DNA from 2 places in the Burkholderia sp. PU8-34 genome. Region 1 is predicted to be linked to the other one. Evidence: riboswitches for the same ligand, from Rfam matches in the RefSeq annotation. Region 1 holds a riboswitch; the other holds the start of a gene.

What was found. A riboswitch is a leader RNA that binds a small molecule or an ion and turns the genes downstream of it on or off. The one in region 1 is predicted to bind glycine.
Region 2: another riboswitch for glycine. It lies ahead of gcvH (glycine cleavage system protein GcvH); the one in region 1 lies ahead of gcvT (glycine cleavage system aminomethyltransferase GcvT).

Annotation. Positions count from the first base shown of each region.
Region 1 covers NZ_JBSAXC010000016.1:144,026-156,151, reverse strand. Annotated here, with positions in the region: tRNA gene ACV22Z_RS29085 (tRNA-Arg) at 1-53, opposite strand, end outside; gene ACV22Z_RS29080 (c-type cytochrome) at 306-1,205, shown strand; gene ACV22Z_RS29075 (UvrD-helicase domain-containing protein) at 1,344-3,434, opposite strand; gene ACV22Z_RS29070 (oxidoreductase) at 3,862-4,914, shown strand; gene ACV22Z_RS29065 (hypothetical protein) at 5,063-5,443, shown strand; glycine riboswitch at 5,553-5,656, shown strand; glycine riboswitch at 5,688-5,821, shown strand; gene gcvT (glycine cleavage system aminomethyltransferase GcvT) at 5,904-7,022, shown strand; gene gcvH (glycine cleavage system protein GcvH) at 7,127-7,507, shown strand; gene gcvP (aminomethyl-transferring glycine dehydrogenase) at 7,665-10,592, shown strand; gene ACV22Z_RS29045 (alginate lyase family protein) at 10,741-11,895, shown strand; gene ACV22Z_RS29040 (L-serine ammonia-lyase) at 11,923-12,126, shown strand, end outside.
Region 2 covers NZ_JBSAXC010000007.1:181,642-200,363, forward strand. Annotated here, with positions in the region: gene ACV22Z_RS18790 (aldehyde dehydrogenase family protein) at 1-380, opposite strand, end outside; gene speB (agmatinase) at 491-1,468, opposite strand; gene ACV22Z_RS18800 (LysR family transcriptional regulator) at 1,624-2,520, shown strand; glycine riboswitch at 2,745-2,830, shown strand; gene gcvH (glycine cleavage system protein GcvH) at 3,055-3,429, shown strand; gene gcvP (aminomethyl-transferring glycine dehydrogenase) at 3,441-6,305, shown strand; gene glyA (serine hydroxymethyltransferase) at 6,461-7,717, shown strand; gene gcvT (glycine cleavage system aminomethyltransferase GcvT) at 7,813-8,937, shown strand; gene lipA (lipoyl synthase) at 8,941-9,915, shown strand; gene ACV22Z_RS18830 (branched-chain amino acid ABC transporter substrate-binding protein) at 10,007-11,143, opposite strand; gene ACV22Z_RS18835 (hypothetical protein) at 11,158-11,331, opposite strand; gene ACV22Z_RS18840 (LysR family transcriptional regulator) at 11,330-12,268, shown strand; gene speB (agmatinase) at 12,319-13,296, opposite strand; gene ACV22Z_RS18850 (IclR family transcriptional regulator) at 13,576-14,349, shown strand; gene ACV22Z_RS18855 (hypothetical protein) at 14,484-15,275, opposite strand; gene ACV22Z_RS18860 (creatininase family protein) at 15,272-15,583, opposite strand; gene ACV22Z_RS18865 (NAD-dependent epimerase/dehydratase family protein) at 15,622-16,530, opposite strand; gene ACV22Z_RS18870 (IclR family transcriptional regulator) at 16,629-17,432, opposite strand; gene ACV22Z_RS18875 (SDR family NAD(P)-dependent oxidoreductase) at 17,452-18,189, opposite strand; gene ACV22Z_RS18880 (APC family permease) at 18,232-18,722, opposite strand, start outside.

The DNA.
Region 1 (12,126 bases):
CCAGCAACCCCTGCCTTCGGAGGGCAGTACTCTATCCATTGAGCTACGGGCGCCTGTGACAGTGAAACGACCCCAGATACTTTGGTCGCCCACGATTGGCAAGACGGCAAGGATACCCGGTTTCCCATGACGCGTCCACCACGCGCGCCGAATCAGCCGCCGAAGCCCCTTCCGTGCGGGTAAACACGCGCCACCGCGCCGCTCGCCGTGATGTAAACGTTCCGTCTATAATCGTCCGAGCTTCTTTTAACAGCCATTTTGCCGTTGCACCGCTCACAATTCCTATTCACGGAGACGAGGCAAGCATGAGCGAAGCATCCCACGAATCTCCCGTCAAAACCCCCCGGCAGCTGATTGCGGTCATCGTCGCGTCGTTCGCGATCCCCATAGTCTTCATCATCCTGTTCGCCACCTACGCCAACGTTGCGTTCCGCTCGGGCGCCGGCACCAATGCGCTGTCCGACGAACAGGTCGCGAAGCGCATTGCGCCGCTCGCGCAGGTCGACGTGAAGGACGCCAACGCGCCGCGCACCTACAAGACCGGCGAGGAAGTCTACAAGGCCGTCTGCGTGGCCTGCCACGGCACCGGCGCCGCGGGTGCGCCGAAGTTCGGCAACAAGGACGACTGGGCGCCGCGCCTTGCGCAAGGCTTCGACACGCTGCTGAAGACGGCGCTCGCCGGCAAGGGCGCGATGCCCCCGCGCGGCGGCACGAGCCCCGACGACTACAGCGACTACGAGATCGCCCGCGCGATCGTCTACATGGCGAACAACGACGGCGCGAATTTCCCCGAACCGGCCGCGCCGGCCGCGAATGCCACACCAGCCGCCACGGCCGCAGGCGCCGCCCCCGCGTCCGGCGCCGCCGATGCCGCGAGCGCGCAAATCGCCGCCGCGCAGGCCGCGATCGCCGCGATCCCGAAGGCAGGTGAAGCGCCCGCCGCCGCGCCGGCGAGCGCTGACGCCGCATCCGCCGGCAAGGCGCTGTACACGCAGGTCTGCCAGGCCTGTCACGCAGCGGGCGTGCTCGGCGCGCCGAAGTTCGGCAGCAAGGACGACTGGGCGCCGCGGCTGAAGGACTCGATGGACACCGTCTACAACTACGCGCTGCACGGCAAGGGCGCGATGCCGCCGAAGGGCGGATCGACCGCGTCGGATGCCGACGTGAAGGCCGCCGTCGACTATATGGTCAACGCCGCGAAGTAACGCGGACGCAACGGTCCGGCCACAAAAAACCCCGCGCTGCGCAAGCACCGCGGGGGTTTTGTTTTCTCGGGACGGCGCGGTCTGCCGGTCGGACGGCACTTGACCCGCCCCGCCCCCGCACCGCGCGCAACCCCTACCTCACTTCTGCAGCAGCGCCTTCAGGCTCGCGAGCCGGTCCTTCGGCGTCATCGGCGCTTCTTCGGGCGTGGGCGGCGGCGCATCGTCGAGGCCCATCTCGGGGATAAAGCGGGACGCCTCGCACACGACCGTCTCGCGCGCCCGCTTGCGCTTCTTGCACCAGTTCAGGTGCAGGCTGCGCTGGGCACGCGTGATCGCGACGTACATCAGCCGGCGCTCCTCCTCGATCCGCTCGCTGTCGATCGGGCCGTCGTCCTCACTGCCGCCGCGGTGCGGCATGATCCCCTCCTCGACGCCGACCAGGAACACGTGCGGATACTCGAGCCCCTTCGACGCATGGACGGTCGACAGCCGCACCGCGTCCGGATCCTCGTCCTTGCCTTCGAGCATCGACATCAGCGCGACGGTCTGGATCAGGCCGAGCAGGTTCTTGCCGGTGTCGGCGAGCCCGTCCGCGTTGTGAAAGCCTTGGGCCTCGCCGTCGACCGCCTCCGCCGCCTCGGGCTTCGTGCCCTTGCGCTTCAGCCATTCGAGGAATTCGAGCACGTTCTGCCACTTCGACTGCGCCTGCCGCTCGTCGAACGCGTCGTACAGGTAGGCCTCGTAGTGGATCGCCTCCATCATGTCGTCGAGCACGACGGTCGCGGGCTCCTTGTCCGCGCGGTCGGTCAGGCGCTGGATGAAGTCGCAGAACATCCGCAGCGGCTCCACCTGGCGCGCGGACAGCCGCGCCTCGATGCCGCCCATGTAGACCGCCTCGAACAGCGACACCTTCGCCTGCCCGGCGAACGAGCCGAGCGCTTCCAGCGTCGTGTTGCCGATCCCGCGGCGCGGCGTCGTGACCGCGCGGATGAACGCGGGATCGTCGTCGGCGTTCGCGATCAGGCGCAGGTACGCGCACAGATCCTTGATCTCGGCCTTGTCGAAGAACGACTGGCCGCCCGACAGCACGTACGGGATCCGCTCGCGCCGCAGCACCTGCTCGAAGATCCGCGCCTGGAAGTTGCCGCGATACAGAATCGCGTAGTCGCGGAACTGCGCGCGCCGCTCGAACTTGTGCGCGGACAGCCGGAACACGACCGATTCGGCCTCGTGCTCCTCGTCGTTGCACGGCGTGACGGTGATCGAATCGCCCATCCCGTGCTCGGACCACAGCTTCTTCTCGAACAGCTTCGGGTTGTTCGCGATCACGTTGTTCGCGGCGGTGAGGATGCGCACCGTCGACCGGTAATTCTGCTCGAGCTTGACCAGGTGCAGCTTCGGGAAATCCTTGCCGAGCTGCGCGAGGTTCTCGAGCGTCGCGCCGCGCCAGCCGTAGATCGCCTGGTCGTCGTCGCCGACCGCCGTGAATGCCGCGCGCGGGCCCGCGAGCAGCTTCAGCAGCTCGTACTGGCACGCATTGGTGTCCTGGTACTCGTCGATCAGCAGGTAGCGCAGCTTGTTCTGCCAGCGATCGCGCACCTGCTCGTTCTTTGCGAACAGCTCGGTCGGCAGGCGGATCAGGTCGTCGAAGTCGACCGCCTGGTACGCGTGCAGCGTCGCGACGTAGTTGCGGTAGACGAGCGCGGCCTGGTGCTCGTCCTCGTTCGCTGCGATCGTCATCGCCTCTTCAGGCGTGACGAGGCCGTTCTTCCACAGCGAGATGATGTTCTGGATCTTGCGGATCAGGCCCTTGTCGGTCGTGCCGATCTGCTCCTGGATCATCCCGAAGCAGTCGTCCGAATCCATGATCGAGAACTGCGGCTTCAGGCCGACGTGCTCGGCCTCCTGGCGCAGGATCTGCACGCCGAGCGAGTGGAACGTGCAGACGGTGAGCTGGTTCACCGGCACCTTGCGGCCTTCCTTGCCGGGCGTGGTGAGCGTCTTGCCCTCGAGCAGCTTCGACACGCGCTCGCGCATTTCGGCGGCGGCCTTGTTCGTGAACGTGACGGCGGCAATGTGGCGCGGCTCGAAGCCTTTCGCTTCGATCAGGTGCGCGATCTTCTGCGTAATCACGCGCGTCTTGCCGCTGCCCGCGCCGGCGAGCACGAGGCAGGGACCGTCGAGATAGCGCACCGCTTCGTTCTGAGCGGGATTGAGGCCTGCGGACATGGTTGCGGATGGTGTTGCGGTTGACGGCTGGACGCCGGGAGGATGCCGCGCGCGGGGTGCCAGGTCGGGCATGCGGACGCACGGGCAGAACGCGCATGTTAACACGCCGGCGGCGGCGATTTCCGGAGCCCCGCCGGGCGGGGCCGGGCGGGCGGATGCGTGATCGCGCCCTTGTCCGTTCGGCCAATTCCGCCTTGCGACGGCCGCGCTGCGCGACAATCGGGTGACCGTTGGATCGCCGGCGAACCCCTCTCGCGCGATACCGACGGCTGTGCCGCCGCGCGCGGCACAGCCGGTCACGGTCGGTCGCGCGCCATACGTCCGACAAAATGCGTGAATCCCCACACCGGCCCCGTGCCAAAATATTCGGTCGTCGGCACCGCCAAGGTGCCTGATCCTTTCGTTTCCCTTGTTGCCAAGGAGTGCCATGTCGTCATTGCTCAAGATTGGTTTGATGGGTTTCGGTTTCGCCGGCGCGACGTTTCACGCGCCGGTGATCGCGGCGAGTGGCCGCACGCAGGTTGCCGCGATCGCCACCGGCCAGCCGGATCGCGCGAAGGCCGCGTATCCGGATGCCCGCGTCGTGCCCGATCTCGACGCGCTGCTGAGTCTCGACGACATCGAATGCGTGGTGATCGCCACGCCGAACGACACGCACTTCCCGCTCGCGCGCCAGGTGCTCGAAGCCGGCCGCCACGTCGTCGTCGACAAGCCCGTGACGCTCACCTCCGACGAGGCGCTCGCGCTCGCGCGGCTCGCGAACGCACGCAGCCGCGTGTTCGCGCCGTTCCACAACCGCCGCTGGGACGGCGATTTCCTGACCGTACGCCGCGTGATCGACTCCGGCGAGCTCGGCCGCATCACGTACGTCGCGTCGCACTTCGACCGCTTCCGGCCGCAGGTGCGCACCCGCTGGCGCGAGGAAGCCGCGCGCGGCGGCGGCCTGCTGCTCGACCTCGGCCCGCACCTGATCGACCAGGCACTCGCGCTGTTCGGCCTGCCCGAAACCGTCGGCGCGACGGTCAAGGTCCGCCGCGACAACGGTTCGGCGCCCGATTTCGTGCATCTGCAGCTCGGCTATCCGGACAAGGACGTCGCGCTGCACGCGAGCGCGCTGTCGGCAATCGAGCCGGCGCGCTTCATGCTGCACGGCACGCGCGGCAGCTACCAGAAGTTCGGGCTCGACACGCAGGAAGACCAGCTGAAGGCGGGCCTGACGCCCGATCACGTCGAATTCGGCGGCGGCAACCCGCCCGGCCTGCTGCGCGTGCTCGACGGCGACGTCGAAACCGAGCGGCCGGTGCCGACGCTCGACGGCCAGTACGCGGAGTTCTATCGCGCGCTCGCCGCGTCGATCCGCGACGGCGCACCGTTCCCCGTCACGCCGCAGGACGCGGTCGACGTGATGACGATCATCGAGCTCGCCGCGCAAAGCGAGCACGAAGGCCGGCGCGTGCCGTTCGTGCGCAAGGTGGTGTGAAGCGATCGGCCCCGAGCTGCCGCTCCGTCCCGCGCGATCAATTCAGAACAATCGGTTACAAATCGCGCGGGAACGAAAGTCAGCGGTACTCCTGTCTGACGCGTTTCTCAAAAAAGTCGATCCGACACCAAACCGCCTGGAGAATGTGATGCAACGGTTGATTCGCGCGGCAGCATGCTGCGCCCTGGTTTCCTCGCTCGCGGCGTGCATCGTCACGCCGCCGCAGCAACCTCGCCCGGCGCCGCGCCCCGCGCCTGCGCCGGCGCCGCAGGTGAATCCGCAAGTCGTCGGCTACGAGCGCATGCAGCAGATCCAGGGCCGGATCGACAACCTGCACCGCCGGATCGATGCGCGCGTGAACGGTGGCTACTATCCGCCGCCGTATGGCGCGCAGCTCCATCACCGCCTCGACGTGATCCGCCAGGAATCGAACGATATGTCGGCGCAACACGGCGGCGGCCTGTCGGCCGACGAGCAGCGCGTGCTGAACCAGGAACTCGACACCGCGGCGCGCGCGATCGGCGAGTGACGCCGGCGCCCGCCGGCACCGAAAACGCGGCGGCGCGCTGTCGCCGCTTGTCCCCAGGCGACATTCATTTGCCCAAATTGACAAGGCTTCCGGGCTCGCGTACAGTCGCCCGCACGCGTCGGGAGAGCGCGTGACAGCGTTGCAGCAACGCCGGTCGCGCCGCCGAAGGGGCATACCCGCAAACTCTCAGGCAAAAGGACCGGCCGCGTCGAAGAACCCCGCCTGCGCATGTCGCAGGCCACGTTCTTCGCACTCTGGAGAGCGGCAGTAGCCCGTTGCGCATCGTCAGCGCGGGCAGGCTGCCCACCGAAGGGGCGCGCGTTCGCCGGGCTGGTCCCGCAACGCAATCTCTCAGGTATCGAGGACAGAGGGGATGTACAGGATCGTCCGCAGGCTCAAGGCCGCGGCGGTCGACACATCGCCGTATTGTCCCGCGCGCAAGCGCTTGCCTGAGGCCTCGATGACCGCACTCAAACACACCCCGCTCAACGCCGCGCACCGCGCGCTCAATGCCCGCATGGTCGATTTCGGCGGCTGGGACATGCCCGTCAACTACGGCTCGCAAATCGAAGAGCACCAGGCCGTGCGCACCGACGCCGGCATGTTCGACGTGTCGCACATGTGCGTCGTCGATTTCACCGGCAGCCGCGTGCGCGCGTTCTTCGAGCACGCGATCGCGAACAACGTCGGCAAGCTCAAGACGCCCGGCAAGGCGCTCTACTCGTGCCTGCTCAACCCGCAGGGCGGCGTCATCGACGATCTGATCGTCTATTACTTCACCGAGGACTTCTTCCGCGTCGTCGTCAACGCCGGCACCGCGGAGAAGGACATCGCGTGGTTCAACCAGCTCAACGAGGAAGGCGGCTACGGCATCACGATCGCGCCGCGCCGCGATTTCGCGATCGTCGCCGTGCAGGGCCCGAACGCCCGTGAAAAGGCCTGGACGACGATTCCCGCCGCGCGCGCCGCAACGAGCGAGCTGAAGCCGTTCAACGCCGCGCAGGTCGCGGGCACGCCGTTCGGCGACCTCACCGTCGCGCGCACCGGCTACACCGGCGAAGACGGTTTCGAGGTGATCGTCCCGGCGGTTCACGTCGAAGCGCTGTGGAACGCACTGCAGCAAAACGGCGTGCGCCCGTGCGGGCTCGGCGCGCGCGACACGCTGCGCCTCGAGGCCGGCATGAACCTGTACGGCCAGGACATGGACGACACTGTGTCCCCGCTCGACGCAGGCCTCGCATGGACGGTCGACCTGACGGCGCCGCGCGCGTTCGTCGGCCGCGACGTGCTCGAGCGCGACGGCTCGCGCGCCGCGTTCGTCGGCCTGATCCTGCAGAAGGAAAACGGCAAGGCGGGCGGCGTGCTGCGCGCGCACCAGAAGGTCGTCACGCCGCACGGCGAAGGCGAGATCACGAGCGGCACGTTCTCCCCGTCGATGCAGGAATCGATCGCGTTCGCGCGCGTGCCGACGGCCGTGCAGATCGGCGACACCGTGCACGTGCAGATTCGCGACAAACAACTCCCCGCGCGCGTGGTAAAACTGCCGTTCGTGCGCAACGGCAAGGTCCTCGCTGCGTAACGACCTGGAGGGCCGGGCGGCATGGCGCCCGGCAAAACAATACCTGGCGCGCCGCCACGGTGCGCCGCAATGAAGAATCACACCCTTTCTATCAGGAGCATCCGATGAGCAACGTCCCGGCCGAACTGAAGTACACCGACGAGCACGAGTGGATCCGTACCGAAGCCGACGGCACGCTGGCGATCGGCATCACCGATCACGCGCAAAGCACGCTCGGCGACATCGTCTTCCTCGAACTGCCGCAAGTCGGCAAACAGGTGAAGGCAGGCGACGCCGTCGGCGTCGTCGAGTCGGTGAAAGCGGCGTCCGACATCTACTCGCCGGTGTCGGGCGAAGTGGTCGCCGTCAACACGGAAGTCGTCGACGCACCGGACGAAGTCAACAGCGACGCGTACAGCGCGTGGCTGTTCAAGATCAAGCTCGCCGACGGCGCATCGACCGACAGCCTGCTCGACGCAGCCGCCTACGAGAAGCTGGTCGGCTAACTCAACCACCCAAGCATTGCGCGGCGCGCCGGCCCGGCAGCACGGGCCGCGCCCCGCGTGGGACCAGAGCAGGCGCCAAGCGCCCACTCTGGTCGACCGCGAAGCATGGGGCCCGAGTAAGCGCTGACGCGCCAACTCGGGCCGACACTGGAACACCATGAAGCTCGAACACCCGGACCGCCTGATGAACCGCACGCCCCTCTCGCTCGCTGCGCTCGAAACGCACGACGCGTTCGCCGAACGCCATATCGGCCCTGACGCCGCCAGCCAGAAGGCGATGCTCGACACGCTCGGCTTCGCGTCGCGCGCCGCCCTGATCGACGCCGTGATTCCCGCGGCGATCCGCCGCGCGGAAACGCTGCCGCTCGGCCCGTTCGCCCAGCCGAAGAGCGAAGCGGAAGCGCTCGCCGCACTGCGCGAGCTCGCGGACAAAAACCAGGTGTTCCGCTCGTACATCGGCCAGGGTTACTACGACACGCACACCCCGGCGGTGATCCTGCGCAACGTGCTTGAAAACCCGGCGTGGTACACGGCCTACACGCCGTACCAGCCTGAAATTTCCCAGGGCCGCCTCGAGGCGCTCCTGAACTTCCAGCAGATGGTCGCCGACCTGACGGGCCTCGCGATCGCGAACGCGTCGCTGCTCGACGAAGCGACCGCGGCGGCCGAGGCGATGACGCTGCTGCAGCGCATCGGCAAACCGAAGTCGAACGTCTTCTACGTCGCCGACGACGTGCTGCCGCAGACGCTGGAAGTGATCCGTACCCGCGCGCTGCCGATCGGCATCGAGGTCAAGACGGGCCCGGCCGCCGACGCCGCGCAGTCGGACGCGTTCGGCGTGCTGCTGCAATACCCGGGCGTGAACGGCGACGTGCGCGACTACCGCGCGCTCACCGACGCGATCCACGCCGCCGGCGGCCACGTGGTCGTCGCGGCCGACATCCTCGCGCTGACGCTGCTGACGCCGCCCGGCGAATGGGGCGCGGACGTCGCGGTCGGCAATACCCAGCGTTTCGGCGTGCCGATGGGCTTCGGCGGCCCGCACGCCGCGTATCTCGCGGTGCGCGACGAATTCAAGCGCCAGATGCCGGGCCGTCTCGTCGGCGTGACCGTCGACGCGCAGGGCAAGCCCGCGCTGCGTCTCGCGCTGCAGACGCGCGAACAGCACATCCGCCGCGAGAAGGCGACGTCGAACGTGTGTACCGCGCAGGCGCTGCTCGCGATCATGGCGAGCATGTACGCGGTCTACCACGGCCCGCACGGCCTGAAGACGATCGCGCTGCGCGTGAACCGCATCGCGGCGCTGTTCGCGGCCGGCGTGAAGCAGCTCGGCTTCGCGACTGTCAACGACACGTTCTTCGACACGCTGACGATCGACACCGGCGCACGCACCGCGCAGATCCACGCCCTCGCAAACGCGCAGCGCGTGAACCTGCGCCGCGTGAGCGACACGCAGGTCGGCATCTCGGTCGACGAGACGACGACCCGCGCCGATCTCGCCAGCCTGCTCGCGATCTTCGCGCAAGCCGCGGGCGGCACGGCGCCCGACGTCGATGCACTCGACGCGGGCCTCGGCGGCACGGCCGCGCTGCCGGCCGGCCTCGAGCGCACGAGCGCGTACCTGACGCACCACGTGTTCAACCGCCACCATTCGGAAACGGAAATGCTGCGCTACCTGCGCAGCCTGTCGGACAAGGATCTCGCGCTCGACCGCTCGATGATCCCGCTCGGCTCATGCACGATGAAGCTGAACGCGACATCGGAAATGCTGCCCGTCACGTGGCCCGAATTCGGCCAGATCCACCCGTTCGCGCCGGCCGAACAGACGGTCGGCTACCGCGAGATGATCGACCAGCTCGAGCAGATGCTCGTCGCGGCAACCGGCTACGCGGCCGTGTCGCTGCAGCCGAATGCGGGCTCGCAGGGCGAGTACGCGGGCCTCTTGATCATCCACGCGTATCACGCGTCGCGCGGCGAAAGCCACCGCGACGTCTGCCTGATCCCGGCGTCCGCGCACGGCACGAACCCGGCGTCCGCGCACATGGCCGGCATGAAGGTCGTCGTCGTCGCGTGCGACGCGCAGGGCAACGTCGACATCGAGGACCTGAAGAAGAAGGCCGACGAACATGCGAACGACCTCGCGGCGATCATGATCACGTACCCGTCGACGCACGGCGTGTTCGAGCAGAACGTCCGCCAGATCTGCGAGATCGTGCACGCGCACGGTGGCCAGGTGTACGTCGACGGCGCGAACATGAACGCGATGGTCGGCCTGACCGCGCCGGGCCAGTTCGGCGGCGACGTGTCGCACCTGAACCTGCACAAGACCTTCTGCATCCCGCACGGCGGCGGCGGCCCGGGCGTCGGCCCGGTCGCGGTCGGCGCGCACCTCGCGAAGTTCCTGCCGAACCAGCACTCGACCGGCTATACGCGCGGCGAAGAAGGTATCGGCGCGGTGTCGGCGGCGCCGTACGGCTCCGCGTCGATCCTGCCGATCTCGTGGATGTACATCGCGATGATGGGCGCGAAGAACCTGACCGCCGCGACGGAGACCGCGATCCTCAACGCGAACTACATCGCGAAGCGCCTCGCACCGCACTACCCGGTGCTGTATTCGGGCCCGGGCGGGCTGGTCGCGCACGAGTGCATTCTCGATCTGCGTCCGATCAAGGACACGAGCGGCATCACCGTCGACGACGTCGCGAAGCGCCTGATGGACTATGGTTTCCACGCGCCGACGATGAGCTTCCCGGTGCCGGGCACGCTGATGGTCGAGCCGACCGAATCCGAATCGCAGGAGGAACTCGACCGCTTCATCGCCGCGATGATCGCGATCCGCGAGGAAATCCGCGCGGTCGAGGAAGGCCGCGCCGACCGCGAGGACAACCCGCTGCGTCACGCGCCGCACACGGCGGCTGTCGTCACCGCGAACGAATGGCCGCATGCGTACTCGCGCGAGCAAGCCGCGTACCCGGTCGCGTCGCTCGGCACGAACAAGTACTGGCCGCCGGTCGGCCGCGCGGACAACGTGTATGGCGACCGCAACCTGTTCTGCTCGTGCGTGCCGATGTCGGAATACGCGTAACACGCGCGTCGTCCGCGGTTGGCCCGATGCTGTGCCGCACGCAACCTGCCGGTTGCGTGCGGTTTTTACGTTGGCCGCCAATCCGCCTGACGTTCGTCCCCCAATCCGGCTAACATCACACGCGATCCAGCCAATGAAGGAGTTCCGCATGGTGCGTTCGATGTTTCCGGGCCGCGAATCACGGCATATGCGACGGCACATGTCGCGGCGCATGCACGCCCGCGCGGTCGTGCCGACGCTCGTCGCGTCGCTGTCGATCGCCGCTGCCGGTCTTGGCGCGGCGGGCAGCGCGCGCGCCGCGATGAATTTCTGCGCGGCGCCCGCGCTGCAGTCGAGCGAAACGACGCAGGCCGAGCCGGGCGTGCAGGCGCTGATCCGCGGCGTCGACGCGCGCATCGGCGCCCAGCCGAAGGCGATGCCCCGCGTGCATACCGAGGGCACGCTGCCGCATGAAGGCATCTATGACCAGAGCGCCGACGCGCTGAAGGACATGGAGCTGATGCGCGACGCGGCGCTCGCGTGGCGCGTGACGAACGCGCCGCGCTACCTGCAGCTCGTCGACCGGTTCCTGTATGCGTGGGTCACGACCTACCAGCCGAGCTTCAACCCGATCGACGAGACGCGTTTCGACAGCCTGATCCTCGCGTACGACATGACGGCGAGCGCGCTGCCGGTGAAGACGCGCAATGCGGCGTCGGCATTCATCGCGAAACTCGGCGCCGGCTACGTCGCGCAGATCGACGCGCAGAAGCGCCCGCTCACGGGCACCTGGCGCAACAACTGGCAGAGCCACCGGATCAAGCTGATCGCGCTGTCCGCGTTCACGCTCGGCGACCGCAAGATGATGAACGCCGCGCAGCGCCTGTTCGTCGAGCATCTCGCCGACAACATCGGCCCGGACGGCACGACGTTCGACTTCGAGGAGCGCGACGCGCTGCACTATGCGGTGTACGACCTGCAGCCGCTCGCGACCGCGGCGCTGGCCGCGCGCCGCTTCAACCGCAACTGGCTGCGTGAAAAGGGCACGAACGGCGCGACGCTCGCCGCCGCGCTCGACTGGCTCGTGCCGTATGCGCGCGGTGAGAAGACGCACGAGGAATTCGTGCATTCGCCGGTCGCGTTCGACGCGAAGCGCCGCGAGGCCGGGATTCCGGGCTACACGGGGCAGTGGGACCCGAAAAACGCCACCGAGCTCTTTTATCTGGCTGCGCGGCTCGACGGGCGTTATGCGCCGGTCGCGCAGCAGCTTTCCCCGACGCCGCCCGCATGGCTAGCCGCGTGCTTGCCGCTGCAGGCGCGCTAGACTACTTACAGCAAGACAGGAAACAAAATGGCAGTCAGCGTGTTTGACCTCTTCAAGATCGGCATCGGCCCGTCCAGTTCGCACACGGTCGGCCCGATGCGCGCCGCGCTGATGTTCGTCCAGGGCCTCGAGCGCGACGGAATGCTCGACGCGACCGCGAACGTGAAAGTCGAGCTGTACGGGTCGCTCGGCGCAACCGGCAAGGGCCACGGCACGGACCGCGGCGTGATG
Region 2 (18,722 bases), on a different contig from region 1:
ATATCGATCGCGCGCGCCTGCACGACGGATTTTCCCATGTCGATCGATTCGATCTCGGCCAGTTCGTCCGCATGGGCTTCGATCAGATCAGCCAATCGGTGCAGCAGACGCTCACGCTCGAGCGGCTTCAGGCGACGCCATTCGCCATGGTCGAACTGGTGACGCGCCGCCGCCACCGCGCGGTCGAGATCGGCCGTCGTCGCGAACGGAATGTGCGTGATGACGCCTCCGGTAGAAGGTTCGGTGACGGCGCTGACCTGGCCGTCGCCGCCCTCCACCCATTCGCCGCCGATGAACATCCTCATCGACGAGGCAAGAAAGCTTCGGGTCGCATGCGAAACGCCATGGCGGTCGAGATATTGCGCAACAACGGCATCCATTCTGATCTTCCTTGATATGCCCGCCCCGGACCTCGCTTCAAGGCCGTCGGGCTTTGCGGTGATGACTTCGGGCGTCGTGCGGGACACCCCCGGATTACGGATGCGGACGCTCAGCGTCCTCTTGCCAGACTGCGCGCATGGAAGATGAAGCCGATGCTGTTCATCAGCAGTTGCGCGGCCAGAATCGACGTCGTTCCGGTCGGGTCATACGCTGGTGCGACCTCGACCAGATCCATGCCGATGATGTTGCCGCGGCTTCGTCTGGCGAGTGCCTGAATGATTTCCAGTACTTCGTAATACTGGAAGCCGCCGTGACTGGGGGTACCGGTACCCGGCGCGATGGATGGGTCGAACCCGTCGATATCGATGGTGATGTAGTACGCACCGCTGTCCGGAATCTGCTCCAGCACGCCTTCGGTACCGAGGCGCCGAACATCTCGCACGGACAATATGTTGGAGCCCGCTGCACGGGCGGCATCGTAGTCGCTGCGATTGGAAGACGACACGTTCCGGATGCCGAGCTGCGTCATGCCGGCGATGTGCTCCATTTCCGACGCGCGGCGCAGCGGGTTTCCGTGGCCGTATCGCACGCCGTGGCGCTCGTCGACGAAGTCGAGGTGAGCGTCGAAATGCACGATATGAATCGGCCCGCGGCCTTCGAACGCCTTGATCACCGGCGCATGCACGGAATGATCGCCGCCCAGCACCACGGGCATTGCGCCGGCGGCGAGAATCTTGCGCACGGCCAGTTCGATGTTCGCGTTGCTCGCGCCCATGTCGGTGTGCACGATGTCGGCGTCACCCACGTCGACCATGCGCAGCTGATCCTCGGTCAGGTAGAGCACGTCGTCTTCGTGATCGTAGGCGCCAGCGTGCCCGAAGGAAAAGAGGGTGGACGCCTCGCGGATGCCGCGCGGCCCGAAGCGCGCACCTGAACGCCACTGGGTACCCATGTCATTCGGCGCGCCGAGGATCGCGACATCGGCGTCGATGCGTTCCCAGTCCAGGCAAACCGGCGCCTTCGCAAAGGTGCAATGGCCGACAAACGGCAGGTTCAGCCGGCCTTTCTCATACGTATTGCTCTGCATTGTCTCCGTCTCCATCGGTGGATCGTCTCCCAAGGCCAGTCGTCTGCGCGCTTGCCTTTACCGCGACTATGGGGAAGAATTTGCACCGAAAAAATAGGAGACATCGGATATTCATATCGACTTTTTCCGATGAAAACCATGGAGGAGAGCGAAAAATGAAGCAACTGCAGGACGTCGACCTGAAACTGCTCAGAATTTTCATGACCATCGTGAAATGCGGTGGATTCGCCGCCGCGCAGGCGGCACTGAATGTGAGCCAGTCGACCATCAGCGAGCAGATGACGAGCCTGGAAACGCGTCTGGGTGTCAAGTTGTGCGAACGCGGCCGCAGCGGATTTCGTCTGACAGAACACGGCGTTGCGACCTACGAGTCGGCGCAACGCCTGTTGTTGGCGGTGGAGACCTTCTGCATGGATACCCATGCGCTCAAGCAACGCATCTCGGGCACGCTGTATCTCGGCATCATCGACAACACGGTCACCGACACGGACAGCATGCTGCCGCGCACGCTACGCCAGTTCGTCTCTCGTGGCCACGACGTGCAGCTGGACATCTACATCGGGACCCCCGCCGAACTGGAGGAACGTGTGCTCGACGGGCGGCTGCACGTGGCGATCGGGCATTTCCCTCTTACCGTTGCCGGGTTGTCCTACACGCAACTGTACGAAGAGCCCGATGGGCTCTACTGCAGCCGGTACCACCCGCTGTTCTCGAGCGACGCGGCAGGCGACGAACTGATCAGCGCGATCAGGCAAAGCCAGGTCGTCGCGCGCGGCTTTCTGCAGCAACGAGATCTGCAACTCCTCAAGAGCGGCAGTGCCGCCGCCACGGTGGACAATATCGAGGCACAAGCGATCCTGATCCTGACAGGTGCCTATATCGGCTTTCTGCCCAAGCATTACGCGCAGCATTGGGTCGACGCGGACCAGATGCGCCAGATTGCCTCCGAGCGCCTCGGCTCGACATGGCCGTTTTCCTCGATCACCAAGCGAGGTGCGGCGCAGCCGACCGTTCTGCGCGCGTTCATGGACGACCTGATGGCCAACGCATAGCGCCGCGTTCTCGCGCGGTGGACGCATAGACAATCTCGGATATTCATTTCGGATTCCACCGAAGTATCGCGCCGACGGCAATCCTGGCAACGCCTTGTCATGCAAGGCCCGGCACCGGCATCGCATGGCGAGCGCCATGCGCCGCGACCTCTGCCCCGCACGAGCCGGGTGACAAAGACGAGTTGACAACGCAAATGGCGTCCGACTAGATTGTCACCAGCTATCGGGATGTGTCGGGAGAGACCGCCATTGGCGGCGCCGAAGGGGAATCGCCCCAGAAACTCTCAGGCAAAAGGACCGACATATCGACTAGCGCTCTGGAGAGTAGGCCACTGGTCGCCGACCACGCCTCGCCGAAGGAGAAGCGCCCTGTCGGGACGCGTAATCTCTCAGGCAAATGGACAGAGGGGGCATCAGGCACGCAGCCTGGAATGCCCCGGTCCGGATGCCGATCCCTCGATCATCCTCCCGCCGTTGCCGTTCCGGCTTGCGTTTGCCATTTCACTTAGCGCAACCCTGTCAGGAAGTGAGCAAATGAGCGAGATCAAGTACACCGAATCCCACGAATGGCTGCGTCTGGAAGCGGACGGCAGTGCCACCGTCGGCATCACCGATCATGCACAGTCGCAGCTTGGCGATCTCGTCTATGTCGCGTTGCCAGGCGAAGGCCGTGCCTTTTCCCGGGACGAGGAAGCCGCGGCCGTCGAGTCGGTCAAGGCCGCCGGCGAGGTCAAGATGCCCGTGTCCGGCACCGTGCTGGAAGTCAATGCGTCGCTTGCCGACGAGCCGAGCCTCGTCAATGAGGCGGCAGAAAGCGATGGCTGGTTCTTCCGCATGCGTATCGACCATCCGGAACAGTTGGACGGCTTGATGGACGGGGCTGCCTATCGTGCCTATATCGGCGCCTGAGGAAGACTGCCATGATCCCTTTCGACTCCCTCACCCAGCGAGCGTTGTTCGTCCGGCGCCACATCGGCCCCGATGCCGACGAACAACGCGCGATGCTGACCGAACTCAACGTGGGCTCCCTCGATGAACTGATCGCGCAGGTGGTACCGGCAGCGATCCGCAGTGACGCCCCGCTGGCCCTGCCGCAGAGTTGCACCGAAGCCGAGGCACTGGACAGGCTGGCCGAGCTGGCGAGCCGCAACAAGGTCTTCAAGTCCTTCATCGGCATGGGATACCACGACACGCACACCCCGCCGGTGATCCAGCGCAATGTGCTGGAGAACCCGGCCTGGTACACCGCCTACACGCCGTACCAGCCGGAAATCTCGCAAGGCCGCCTGGAAGCCCTGCTCAACTTTCAGACCATGATCGCCGATTTGAGCGGCCTCGAAATCGCCAACGCGTCGATGCTGGACGAAGGCACGGCAGCCGCCGAGGCCATGACGTTCTGCCAGCGCCTCGCCAGGTCGGAAAGCCAGGTGTTTTTCGTCGCACGTGATTGCCATCCGCAGACCATCGAAATCGTCCGCACCCGTGCCGAACCGATCGGCATCGAGGTGATCGTGGGCGATCCACGCCGGGACCTGTCGGGCATCGACTGCTTCGCAGCGTTGCTGCAATACCCGGGCACCTACGGCGACATTCACGATTACCGCGGCGTTGTCGACGCACTGCATGCCAACGGTGCGCTGGCGGTGTTCGCCGCTGATCTGCTTGCATTGACGCTGCTCACGCCGCCGGGCGAATTCGGCGCCGACGTGGCGGTTGGCACCACCCAGCGTTTCGGCGTGCCGCTCGGCTACGGCGGCCCTCACGCCGGCTATTTCGCGACGCGCGACGCGTTCAAGCGCAGCATGCCGGGGCGACTGGTCGGCCTGTCGGTCGATGCCCATGGCCGCCCCGCCCTGCGCCTGGCCATGCAGACGCGCGAGCAGCACATCCGGCGCGAGAAAGCCACCAGCAACATCTGCACCGCGCAAGTGCTGCTCGCCAATATCGCCGGCTTCTACGCTGCCTACCATGGTCCCCAGGGCCTGACCACCATTGCACGACGTATCCACCGCCTCACCGCGACCCTGGCCGCGGGTCTGCGCCAGCTCGGGTATGCCGTGCCGACCGAGTACTGCTTCGATACGATCACGGTCAACAGCGGCAGTCGTACCGCTGCGGTGCACGTCGCGGCCTGCGCGCGCCACGTCAACCTGCGTTCCATCAGCGACCACCAGGTCGGCATCGCGCTGGACGAGACGACCACGCCCGAGGACGTCGGCACGCTCTGGACGATCTTCGCCGAAGGCCGGGCGGTTCCTGACTTTGCGGTTGTGGAAGCGACTACCGCCGACGCACTCCCCGCCCCCCTGCAGCGCCACAGTGCCTTTCTCACCCATCCGGTCTTCAACAGCCACCATTCGGAAACCCGGATGCTGCGCTATCTTCGTCGCCTCGCCGACCAGGACCTGGCGCTCGATCGCACCATGATTCCGCTCGGTAGCTGCACGATGAAGCTGAACGCCACGACCGAGATGGTGCCGATTACGTGGCCGGCGTTCGCGAAGCTGCATCCGTTTGCGCCGGCCGAACAGGCCGAAGGCTATCGCGCGCTGGCGCAGGAACTGGAAGCCATGCTGTGTGCGGTCACCGGTTACGACGCCGTGTCGCTGCAACCGAATGCCGGCTCGCAAGGCGAATACGCCGGCTTGCTGGCGATCCGCGCGTACCATGCGAGCCGCGGCGAGGCGCAGCGCAACGTATGCCTGATCCCGTCGTCGGCACACGGTACCAACCCGGCATCGGCGCAAATGGTCGGCATGCGGGTCGTGGTGGTCAACTGTGACGACGCCGGCAACGTCGACATCGACGACCTCAACGCGAAAGCCGCTCAGCACAGCCGCGACCTGGCCGGGATCATGATCACCTATCCGTCTACCCACGGCGTGTTCGAAGCGCGCGTGCGCGACGCGTGCGACATCGTCCATGCCCATGGCGGCCAGGTCTACATCGACGGCGCCAACATGAACGCACTGGTCGGCCTCGCCCAACCGGGCGCCTTCGGCGGCGACGTGTCTCATCTGAACTTGCACAAGACCTTCTGCATCCCGCACGGAGGCGGCGGCCCCGGCGTGGGTCCGATTGGCGTCAAGGCCCATCTGGCGCCGTTCCTGCCCGGGCACGGCGCGGGCCGGGTAGCGGGAATCGGCGCGGTATCCGCGGCCCCGTTCGGCAGCGCAAGCATCCTGCCGATCACCTGGACCTATATCACGCTGATGGGGGCCCAAGGCCTCCAGCGCGCGACCGAGGCAGCCATCCTCAACGCCAATTACGTCGCCAGCCGCCTGGCGCCGTACTACCCGATTCTCTACACGGGCCCGAACGGCCGCGTGGCGCACGAATGCATCATCGACCTGCGCCCGCTCAAGGACAGCAGCGGCATCAGCGTCGATGACGTCGCCAAGCGCCTGATCGACTTCGGATTTCACGCGCCGACCATGAGCTTTCCCGTGCCAGGCACGCTGATGATCGAGCCGACCGAGTCGGAATCGAAGGCAGAGCTCGACCGCTTCATCGACGCGATGATCGCCATCCGTGCCGAGATCGCCGCGGTGGAAGCGGGCACGCTGGACGCGAACGACAATCCGCTGAAACACGCTCCGCACACCGCGGCCGAACTGGTGGACGCGTGGCGCCACGCCTATTCGCGCGAGCAGGCCGTCTACCCGTATGGGGTAGCGAAGATGGCAGCCGGCAAGTACTGGCCGCCGGTGTCGCGCGTCGACAACGTGTATGGCGACCGCAATCTGGTGTGCTCGTGTCCGCCGATGGAAGCGTATCGATCATAGCGTGGCACACCCGTTCGCCCGGCGGATCGGATCTCCGCATGCGAGCGGGCTGTTCCGGCGATTACCGCATTTAACCCATAACGAGACGAAGGATACGCATGCGGCGCAACGCCTGTCGGGCGTCGCGCGCGGCTCCGACGTCGGGAGAAAGACGAATGTTCAGCAAAGACATGCAGATCGAAGGTTTCGACAACGAACTGTGGGCGGCGATGGAGCATGAGCGCACGCGCCAGGAAGACCATATCGAACTGATCGCATCCGAGAACTACACCAGCCCGCGCGTGTTGCAGGCGCAAGGCTCGGTGCTGACCAACAAGTACGCCGAGGGCTATCCGGGCAAGCGGTACTACGGCGGCTGCGAATTCGTGGACATCGCCGAGCAACTGGCGATCGATCGCGCGAAGGCGCTGTTCGGCGCCGACTACGCCAACGTGCAACCGCACTCCGGCAGCCAGGCCAACGCCGCTGTCTACATGGCACTGATCGAGCCGCACGACACGATACTCGGCATGAGCCTGGCTCACGGCGGCCACCTGACGCACGGCGCGCACGTCAACTTTTCCGGCAAGCTGTACCGGGCCGTGCAGTATGGGCTGAACGTGGAAACCGGCGAGATCGACTACGATCAGGTCGAGGCACTCGCGCAACAGCACAAGCCGAAAATGATCACGGCCGGCTTCTCGGCCTACTCTCGCGTCGTGGACTGGGCACGATTCCGCCGGATCGCCGACGCCGCGGGCGCCTTCCTGTTCGTCGATATGGCTCATGTGGCCGGCCTCGTGGCCGCGGGACTCTACCCGAACCCGCTGCCCCATGCCGACGTGGTGACCACCACGACGCACAAGACGCTGCGCGGCCCGCGCGGCGGCCTGATTCTGGCGCGCGCGAACCCGGCGATCGAGAAGAAGCTCAACGCCATCGTGTTTCCCGGCATCCAGGGCGGCCCGCTGATGCATGTCATCGCCGCCAAGGCGGTGGCGTTCAAGGAAGCGCTCTCCCCTGAATTCAAGGCCTATCAGCAGCAGGTGGTCGCCAACGCCAGGGCGATGGCCGCCGTGTTCGTCGAGCGCGGCTACGACATCATCTCCGGTGGCACGGACAACCACCTGTTCCTGGTGAGCCTGATCCGCCAGGGGCTGACGGGCAAGGCCGCCGATGCAGCCCTGGGCAGCGCACGCATCACCGTGAACAAGAACGCCGTGCCCAACGACCCGCAGAGCCCGTTCGTCACCAGCGGCATCCGCATCGGCACGCCGGCGATTACCAGCCGCGGTTTCAAGGAGGCCGAAGCAAGCGTCGTGGCGTGCTGGATCTGCGACATCCTGGCCGACGTGGAAAACCCGTCGGTCATCGAGCGCGTGAAGCGCCAGGTTGCCGAACTGTGTGCCGCATTCCCGGTATACGGCCGGTAATCGGCGAGTCCTGATCGTCCGGGCCGTCGCGTCGGCGTCCCCGCCCGGATCCCCCGCAACGCATGCTCGCGCCCCCCCCCCCCACATTTTCTGGAATGACGATGACCACTCAACTTTCCCGTACCCCACTCCACAGCCTGCATGTCGACCTTGGCGCGAAGATGGTCCCGTTCGCCGGTTACGAAATGCCGGTGCAGTACCCGCTCGGGATACTGAAGGAACATCTGCACACACGTGACAAGGCAGGCCTTTTCGACGTCTCCCACATGGGGCAGGTCATGCTGTCGGGCACGGCTGCCGCTGCCGCGCTCGAAACGCTGGTGCCGATCGACGTGATCGATCTGCCGGCGGGCATGCAGCGCTATGCGCTGTTCACGAACGAACAAGGCGGCATTCTCGACGACCTGATGGTGACCCACCTCGGCGACGGCGATCTGTACGTGGTCGTCAACGCCGCTTGCAAGGCTCAGGACATCAACCATCTGAAGGAAAAGATCGGTCACCGTTGCGAGGTCGTCGAACTTGCCGACCGTGCGCTGCTGGCATTGCAAGGCCCGGCCGCGTCATCCGTTCTGGGACGCCTCGTGCCCCGGCTGGCCTCGCTGACCTTCATGCAGAGCACCAGGGTCGAACTGGCCGGTGCGCAATGTTATGTCAGCCGCTCCGGCTACACCGGCGAGGACGGCTACGAGATCTCGGTTCCGGCCAGCCGCGCGGAAGCACTGGCGCGCCTGCTGCTGGACGACCCGCTGGTCGAGCCGATCGGTTTGGGCGCACGCGACTCGCTGCGCCTCGAAGCGGGCCTGTGCCTGTACGGCCACGACATCGACACCGGCACCACACCGATCGAAGGCAGCTTGCTGTGGGCCATCTCCAAAGTCCGGCGTCCGGACGGCGCGCGCGCGGGCGGCTACCCGGGCGCCGATACGATTGCCCGGCAGCTCGTGGAAGGCGTGAGCAGAAAGCGCGTCGGCCTGCGCGTGAACGACAAGGTGCCGGTGCGTGAAGGCGCCGACCTCACCAGCCTCGACGGCCAGACGATCGGCAAGGTGACCAGCGGCGGGTTTGGTCCGACGCACGGCGGCCCGGTGGCCATCGGATATGTCGCGGCCGAGTTCGCGGCACTCGGTACGGCGCTGAATGCCATCGTACGCGGCAAGCCAGTGCGGATGGAGGTGGCCAAAACCCCGTTCGTGCCGCAACGATACTATCGGGGTTGAGCGATGGCGAACACGCAAACCAGCAAGATTTCGATGGCCGCGGGAACCAGGCTCTCCGCCGCCGAGAAAATGGCACGCATCCCCGTGAAGATCGTCGCGACCGAGCCGGCCCGGATGTTGCGCAAGCCGGAATGGATTCGCGCGGCCTTCCCGGGCTCGCGCGAGGTGCTCGCGCTGAAGAAGATCCTGCGCGAACAGAAGCTGCACACCGTGTGCGAAGAGGCAAGCTGTCCGAACCTCGGCGAATGCTTCAGCCATGGTACGGCCACCTTCATGATCATGGGCGACATCTGCACCCGGCGTTGCCCGTTCTGCGACGTCGGGCATGGCCGCCCCAATCCGCTCGATCCGGACGAGCCGGTGCGGCTGGCCGAAACCATCGCGGCCATGCGGCTCAAGTACGTGGTGATCACGTCCGTGGATCGCGACGACCTGCGCGATGGCGGCGCCGCCCACTTCGCCGCCTGCATCAGCGAGGCCCGGCAAATCGATCCGCTGCTCAAGATCGAAGCCCTGACGCCGGATTTTCGCGGGCGGTTCGACGTCGCGCTGAAGATACTCGCAGCCGCTCCGCCGGACGTCTTCAACCACAACCTGGAAACCGTGCCGCGCTTGTACCGCGAGGCGCGGCCGGGCGCCGATTACCAGCATTCGCTCAACGTGCTGCAGGCGTTCAAGTCCGCGGTGCCGCACGTGTCGACCAAGTCAGGCCTGATGCTTGGCCTCGGTGAGCGTCTGGAGGAAGTCGAACGGGTCATGCACGATATGCGCGCGCATGGCGTGGACATGCTGACCCTTGGCCAGTACCTGCAGCCGTCCCGGCACCACCTGCCAGTCCAGCGCTTCGTCACGCCGGCGGAATTTGCGCAACTGCGAGAACGCGCGCAGGCGCTCGGGTTCAGCCAGGTCGCCTCCGGACCGATGGTGCGCTCTTCGTATCACGCCGATCTGCAGGCCAGGGGCGAAGCCGTCCGGTGACACGCACGATGCGGGCCCTGCTCGCGGGCTGTTTTCGCGCAGAGCGCGGTCGCGCATCGTGCGGGTCGCGTGCGACGCGACCCGCTTCGGGTTACTGCTTCGTTGGCGAAGGAACGCCCTGCCGATACGTATAGATCGTGATCGGTGAATCTCGCAAATCGCGATTCCGGTCGAACTGGTAGTGCCCCGAAACGCCCCGAAAATCGATGTCGGCGAACGCGGCGCGATACTTCGCCGGATCGGTCGAGCCGGCCTTCTCCATCGCCTGCGCGACGAGGTTCATCCCGTCGTAGAGCGCCGCGCTGTAGGTCAGCGGATCGGTTGCGAACCGCTTCCTGTAGTCCGCCCTGAATTGCCGGCCTTCGGGCGTCTGCTCCAGCACCGGCCCGCCCTGCGGGCAATAGACCCGCTCGTCGACCGCGGCGCCGCCGAGCTTCCCGAGTTCCGCGTTGCACATCGCGTCACCGCCCATCAGGTAGCCGTTCATGCCGAGTCGCTTCATCTGCCGGCGCAGCGCGCCCGCCTGCGCGTAGTAGCCGCCATAGAAGATCCCTTCCGCACCGGTGCCCTTGATGTGCGTCAGGATCGACACGAAGTCCGTCGCCTTGTCGGTCGTGTATTCGCGGTCGACGATCTCGATCCCGTTGGCCGTCGCCGACCGGATGAATTCGTCGGCGACGCCCTGGCCGTACGCGGTACGATCGTCGATCACCGCGATGCGCTTCACCTTGAGCTGCTGCGCGGCGAAGGTGCCCATCCGGCTGCCCAGCTGCGTGTCGCTGGCGGAAATCCTGAAGACGAACGGATAGCCGTGCTGCGTGATCGACGGATTCGATGCGACAGTCGCCATCACGATGCTCGCGTTATTCACGAGGTTCGAGATCGGAATCGCGACCCCCGAGTTGAACGGCCCGAAGATGATCTTGACGTTCGCATCGACGAGATTCTGCGCGACCGTCATGCCCGTGCGCGGATCGGCGGCGTCGTCCTGCGAATCCAGCTCGAAGTGCGTCTTCCTGCCGCCGATCACGACGCCCTGCGCGTTCAGGCGCTCGATCGCGAGCCGCACGCCGTTCTCGTCGTCCTTGCCGATCGCTGCCTGCGGGCCGGTCAACGGCCCCGTCAGGCCGATCCTGACGACCTGCTCGTCACCCGCGACGGCGCACATCGACGCCAGACCGAGCACCACTCCCGCCGTCAGCTTCATGTGTGCTTTACGCTTGCTCATCATCGTTTTCCCCTTCAATCGCAGGTTGGCATCGCCGCCGGTCTCGCACCGGCCTCGTCGCGCCGGGGAGCGACGCCATCGTCCCCACCGACACGAAATTGATTCTGGCCAATCAATTTCCTCAATAAAATGGTCAATTCCCGGAACTTGCTTCGGCAGTTTCCGAAATAATCCAGCGAGTCGACCATGAAGCTCCAGGACACGGATCTCAAACTGCTGCGTATTTTCGAAACGATCGTGCAATGCGGCGGCTTCGCGGCCGCTCAGCCGATTCTGAACATCGGTGCGTCGAGCATCAGCGAGTACATGGCCCAGCTCGAAACCCGGCTCGGGATTCGCTTGTGCGAACGCGGGCGCGGCGGATTCCGCCTGACGGACGACGGCGTTCAGCTACACGAGGCGGCGCAGCGGCTGCTCGGCGCCGTCGACACGTTTCAGATGGAAGCCGGCGCGCTGCGCAATCAACTACAGGGCGCGCTGCACTTCGGGATGGTCGAGGCGATCCTGACCGACCAGCAATCGCCGCTGCCGGTCGCGATTCGCAATTTCGGCCGCGCCGCGCCGGATGTGCGGCTGCAGGTTCAGATCGAGACGCCGGGCGACATGGAACGGCACGTGCTCGACGGCCGCCTGCATCTGGCGGTCGGCCCGTTCCCGGCACAGATCGCCGGGCTCAACTACACGCCGCTCTATCGCGAGGAACAGGGGCTCTATTGCGCATCGATGCATCCGCTCGCCGAGCGTGCAAACGAGCGCATCCCGATCGGCGCGCTGAGCCAATGCCGGCTCGCCGCCCGCGCCTATCTCGGGAGCCTCGAACTGAAACTGCTGCGGATGTCGCACGCGTCGGCGCTCGTCGACAATGTCGAAGGCCGCGCGATGCTGATCCTGTCGGGCAACTACATCGGTTTTCTGCCGCCGCACTACGCGCGCCCCTGGGTCGACAGCGGCCTGCTCCTGCGCGTCGACCCGGAACACTACGTCACGCACCTGGAATTCAGCATCATCACGCGCAAAGGCGGCCAGCCCGCGCGTGTCGTGCAGTCGTTTCACGAGCATCTGCTGGCGGCCGCCGCCGAGATCGGCGGCCAGCGCGCCCGCCCGCGCAGGAAACCGGCGGCCTGAGCGCCGTCGCGCCGTGCCAAGGCCGCCGGGACGGCGCCCGGAGACAACCGTCAGCGCGTGCGCTGGCGTCGGATCTTGCGCTGATGCATCACGCGGCCGATCGTGTTGAGCAGCAACTGGGCCGCGAGGATCGACGTCGATCCCGAATGGTCGTAATCGGGCGCGACTTCGACGAGATCGATGCCGACGACATCGCCCTGCTCGGCAAGACCGGCCATCAGCTCGAGTCCCTCGTAGTACAGCAGCCCGCCGTGACTCGGCGTGCCCGTTCCCGGCGCGATCGACGGGTCGAAGCCGTCGATGTCGATGGTCAGGTAGTAGCGCACGCCTTTCGGGATCCGATCCAGCACGCCCTGAATGCCGAGGCGGCGCAGCTCCCGGACCGACACGATGTCCGAGCCCATCCGTCGCGCCTGCGCGTACCCGTCGCGCGCGGTCGACGACACGTTGCGGATGCCGATCTGCGTCATGCCCGACACCACGCTCTTCTCCGCCGCACGCCGCAGCGGATTGCCGTGGCCGTGCCGCACGCCATGCCGTTCGTCGACGAAATCGAGATGGGCATCGAGATGCACGACGTGAAAGGGCGCCTGCCCTTCGAACGCATTGATGCACGGAATGTTGATCGAGTGATCGCCGCCCATCACGACCGGCAGCGCGCCGGCGGCCAGGATCTTGCGCACGCCGTACTCGATGTTCGCGTGACTCTTTTCGGTGTCGGTGTGGATCATGTCGGCGTCGCCGATGTCGACGATGCGCACCTCGTCGTTCGGCAGGTAGACGACGTCGTCCTCGAAGTCATAAGCGCCGCTGTGGCCGAACGAAAACAGCGTCGATGCTTCACGGATCGAACGCGGCCCGAAGCGCGCGCCCGCGCGCCACTGCGTGCCGCAGTCGAACGGGGCGCCCATCACCGCGACGTCCGCGTCGATCGCGTCCCAGTCGAGGCACAGCGAAGACTTCGCGAACGTGCAGATTCCGACGAACGGCAAGTCGAGCCGCCCCTTGTCATAACTGTTCTCGCCCATGTTTCCTCCATCGTCGTCAAGATCGTGCCGCCGCGCGCCCTCAGGCGGGACGCGCGGTCATCGTGTTTCGGCATTCAGTCTAGGGAAAGAGTCAGGCCGGTAAAATACGGCATTTCGGAATCGAACTTCGACCATTTCCGAACTAATTGGGCACACTGGCGCCCGTCGGCCACCGGTGCATTCGCTATTGAATCGAGCGAATCGAACGCCGACACTTGCCATGTCGTCGCGACACGCTCGCGCGTTCCGGCGGCGCCCTTCACCCGAATCGGAGACCAGATGAGCAGCAACGTGCAGTCACTGTTGCGCGGCCTCGAGATCCTCGACGTTCTCGCGGACGCACCGGACGGCAAGGCCAGCCTGTCCGAAGTCACGCGGCTCACCGGCCTGTCGCCGAGTACCACGCACCGGCTGCTCACGACGCTCGTCGACCACGGGTACGTCGGCCGCGACGGCGAATCGCGGTCGTACGTGCTCGGCAACCGCCTGCTGCGTTTCGCGTCGACGATCACGCGCCGGATTTCCGCGCTGCGCGAACTTGCGCGCCCGCGACTCGAGGTGATCACGCGGCAGACCGGCGAAACGAGCAACCTCGTCGTGCTCGACCGTACGGACGCCGTCTACGTAGACCAGATCGAAGGGACGCATACGCTGAGAATGGTTCCCGGCGTCGGCGCGACGTTTCCCGCCTACACGTCCGCGTCGGCGAAGGCGATCCTCGCGTGGCAGCGCGATACACGCTCGCTCGAGCTGATCTTCGGCAGCGCGCCGCTGACGAAGATCGCAAGCGGCACGATCACGGACCGCGAAACCTTTGTCGACGATCTGAACACCGTCGCGACGCGCGGATACGCGATCGAAAAGGATGAACTCGAAGACGGCGTGAGTTGCCTCGCCGCGCCGATACGAGGCCGCGACGGCGTCGCGATCGCCGCGATCAGCGTACCGGGGCCGACCGTCCGCGTGCTGTCGCCCAACGCCGACCGAATCGGGAGTCTGATCAAGGATCAGGCGCTCGTCGTGTCGAAGGCGCTCGGCTTTCGGCAGCGCTGACGGCCTCGTGTCGCACGGCCCCGATCTGCGTGCGCGCCGACGCGCGCGCGCTCAGCATCCACGCCAGATACGCGCGCACGTTCCGTGCGGCGACGTGCCAACGCGTACGCGCGTCGTCGCGCACGACGCCGCCGCTAGCGCCATTCGGCCAGCGCACAGCCGGCCGACGGATATACACCCGACCCTTCGATCGGCCGCCAGCCGCTTTCGCGCGCGTGCGTACCGCCAACGGCAACGGCGAGCGACTCGATCTCGAACGCGATCGCGCCTTCGCGCCACGGCAGCGTCGACAACGTGATTGTTCCGGCACCGCTCACGATTTTCCCGAACGACGACTCGAAATCGACGAACGCTTCGATCTCGGCGCGCGTCGCGGTACCGAGCGCGATCTTGCTGCGCGTGCGCACGGCGGGCGAGGTCCCGAGCGCCCGATCGCGCGCGTAGATGAAATAGTCGCCGGCGATGCACAGAAACGCGCGCCGGAACGCGCCGTCGGCGAAGTCGATCCGTTCGAGCGCGATGCTCGGCCCCGCGCTGTCCGGCAGCCGGTGCCAGAGCTCGTAGTAGTCGGTCGCGATGCCGAACTCCTCGGCACGGTCGCCTTCGAACGCCATCCGGCCGAAGTCGTCGGTTTCGCGCAAACGGTAGTCGATCTGGCGATGCCAGCGGCAGACGTCGCCGTCGACCGACGTGATCCCGCAAAACGCCTCCTGCTGAAGCAACGCGTCGAGCTGCCGGTCGTCGCATTCGCCGATGCTCGCGACGCGGGCAAAATCGACGCGATCGGCCGGCACGCGAATGTCCGCATGCCAGCGCGGCGTCTGCAGCCAGAACACGCGCGTCGTCACGTCCAGCGGCGACGTGCCGCGCCTCAGCTTCGCGCGCTGCCATACGCCGACGTAGTGCTGCGGAACGGACTTCGTCATCGCGCGCCCTCCATGAGCTCCGCTCTCAGCGTGCCGCCGCCGAGACTCGTCGTACCGGGGAAGTGATTCCCGCCACCCATGCGCGGCTGCGACCTGTATCCGTACGCGACCGGCGGCGCGACGAGCGCCGGGGTTCGCTCTGCGACCGCGTTGCAGATCGCACCCGGCAGCAGGTGATCGGTGCCCATCGGCACATGATGTCCGTGCTGCTCCAGCGCGCCGAGCAGCAGCAACACGACGAGCGGCTCAGTCGCCAGGCGGCGCTGGTACTCGGCCCACGTCATTTCTGCCATCGTGTTTGTCGACATGCGTTCCTCCAGAGTGTTCGAATGCCCGACGGCCCCGGTCAGTATTCGTTGTGGCGCAGCCAGTCGATATAGTCGTGAATCCCGCCTTCGAGCGTCCACGACGCGCGGTAGTCGAGCTCTCTTGCGGCGGCGTCGCTGTTCCACGGCCCCTGACGATCGAGATGCCAGTGGCCGGGGCCGATCGTGATGTGCGCGTCCGGCAGTTTCTTCCTGATGATCGCGGCCATTTCGCGCATCGAGCACCGTTCCCCGCCCGTGATGTTGAACACGGAACCCTTCACGCCGGTCGCCCGCGACGCGAGGATGGCTGCACGCGCGACGTCGTCGATGTGGATGAGCTGGAACGGGTGATCGGCGCCGGCCTCCATGGCGAACGGCTGCCCGCCCAGCACCGTCTTGACGATGTCGCGCGTGATCTGCGGCATCTTGTTGCCCGGTCCGTAGACTTCGGACACGCGCAGCGATACCACCTCCATCCCGTACAGGTCGTTGTAGACCTTGCCGAACAGTTCGGTCGCCACCTTGGTCACGCCGTACGGCGTCGTCGGCGACAGCTTGCGGTCCTCCGTCACTTCGCCGTCGACGTGCCCGTACACCGTCTCCGACGAAAAATTGACGAGCCGCTTGATGCCCCCGAGCCGCATCGCCTCGAGCAGGTGCACCGTGCCGTCGATGTTCGCCGCGACGGTCGTGAGCGGCAGCTCGATCGACAGATCCGGGTGCGACATCGCCGCCGTGTGAATCACGGTCGTCACGCCGTATTGCCGGATCGTTCTGACGAGGCACGGGATATCGAACAGTTCGCCCTGCACCGTTACCAGATGCTCGCCACCGATCTCCGCGTAATCGCGATTGAACGACACGACCGTCTGCCCGGCCGCCATCAACTGGCCCACGATCTTGCGGCCGACATAGCCGAGGCCGCCCGTCACCATCGTTGCACTCATTTGCGTCTCCTTTGCGTTAAGCCGATTTCCGCCGATGCCGCCTCGCGCCCGCTTCGACAGGCGCATGCCGGCTTCGGCTCACTTGTGCATGCACCGCGTCACACGGCCGCCCGAGCGAGCTGCCTGAACCCCAGTGCATGCGATACCGCGAGCGCGTGCTTCCCGAGCAGCACGCCCAATCGATCCGGCGCCGGCGCGAGCACCCGGTGCGTCGGCCCCGGGACGCTGATCGCCCCGACCGCGACGCCGCTTCGTCCCCGAATCGCCGCCGCGATGCAACTCGCGCCCTCCGCCAGCTCGCTCTCCTCGACCGCGAATCCGCGCATCACGACGTCGCGCAATGCCGACTCGAAGTCGCGCCGATCGATCAACGTGCGCGCCGCATGCCTGACGAGCGGCTGCGCGTCGAAAATTTCGTCGAGACCGGCGCCATCGATCTGATACGCGAGGATGGCTTTCGCCGATGCGGACGTGTGCGCGGGAAAAATCGAGCCGATGCCCGGCACCATCCTCAATGCACGCGTGCCTTCGATCTGGTCGACGTAGACGACGCTCTGCCCGTCCAGCACCACCAGATTGCTGGTCTCGCCGGTCTCGGCGGTAATGGCCTCGAGATGCGGCCTGACGAGGCGCCGCAATGGCGCCGTGCGCCGCCTGACCGTGGACGAAAAATGGATCATCCGATGACCGATCACGTATCCCTTCGAGTCCGGCTCCCGCCCTACGTAGCCGCGTTCGGCGAGGGTTGCCAGCAGGCGGTGCGTCGTGCTCGCAGACAGGCCGGCCCGCCGCGCGATGTCCGCGAGGCCCGCACGGCCGTCCGGCGAATCGGCCAGCACGTCGAGAATCGTCAGTCCGCGCAGCAGCGCCTGCACGCCGGCCGCGTTCGCGTCGTGTCCCATGCGTCCGTGCCCGCCGCCGTCAGATCGCGGTGCCGCCGTTCGGGCTCACCACCTGCCCGACCATGAAACTGCCGCCCGGTCCCGCGAGGAACTCGATCACCGCGGCGATTTCGTCGGGCTGGCCGAAGCGCTTGAGCGGCACCTGCTCGCGCGTTTCGTCGTTGAACTCGACCGTGTCGTGGATCAGCATGTGTGTCTCGATGGGGCCCGGCGCCACGCAGTTGACGAGCACGTTCGCCGATGCGACTTCCTTCGCAACCGCCTTCGTCAACGCGATGACGGCGCCCTTCGACGCGCAGTACGACGCGTAGCTCGCAAAGCCGATCAGGCCGAGTTCCGATCCGACGTTGACGATCCGGCCGCTGCGGCGCTTCACCATGCCGGGCAGCGCTGCCCGGATCGCGGCGAACGTCCCGCCAAGATTGACGGCCAGCGTGCGCTCGAAGCGCTCCCACGACTCGTCCGCGGTGGCGACCGAGTGCAGGATGCCCGCGTTGTTCACGAGGACGTCGAGCCGGTCGAATTGCGCTTCCGTGGCCGCGACGAACGCCTCCACCTGGCGATGGTCAGCAACGTCGGCCCGATAGAGCAGCGCGTCGCCGCCGTGGTGCCGCGCGAGCGCGACGACTTCCTCGAGCGCGTCCTTCGACTGCTCGTAATTGAGACTCAGCAGCGCGCCCTGGCGCGCGAAGCGCATCGCCGTTGCCAGCCCGATGCCGCGCCCGGCGCCCGTAATTGCGACTACGTTCCGTGTCATGTCGATCTCCATGAGTTGATGCATTTCAACGCGTGCCCCTCGTCATCGCGCGCGGCGTGACCAGCGCGTCGACAGTCGCCACAGCACGATGCCCGCGACGATCAGCACGGCTTCGCCGATCAGGTACTGGCTGTCCTGTGAATAGAGCGCAAAGCCGGTGAACGCGACGACGAAAAGTGGCGGAAACGGCCAGAGCGGCATGCGAAAGGGTCGCTCGACATGCTTCATCGAGACGCGCGAGCGCAGCGCACCGAGCCCGATACAGAAATAGACGGCCGCGATCATCGTCCCGGAGAAGTTGAGCAGCCAGTCGAGATAGCTGAAGAACGCGAGCACGCACGCCGGAATCGCGAGGGCGAGCGTCGCCCGCGCCGGCACCGAATGCGGGTTGAGCGAACCGATGTAGCGGTTCACGGTGTCGGGCCACGCACCGTCCCGGCCGGTTGCATAGACGCCGCGGCCGAAATACATCAGCAGCGAAAGGCCGGCGTTGAACAGTGCGACGGTCACGCCGATGTCGACAACGTACTTCG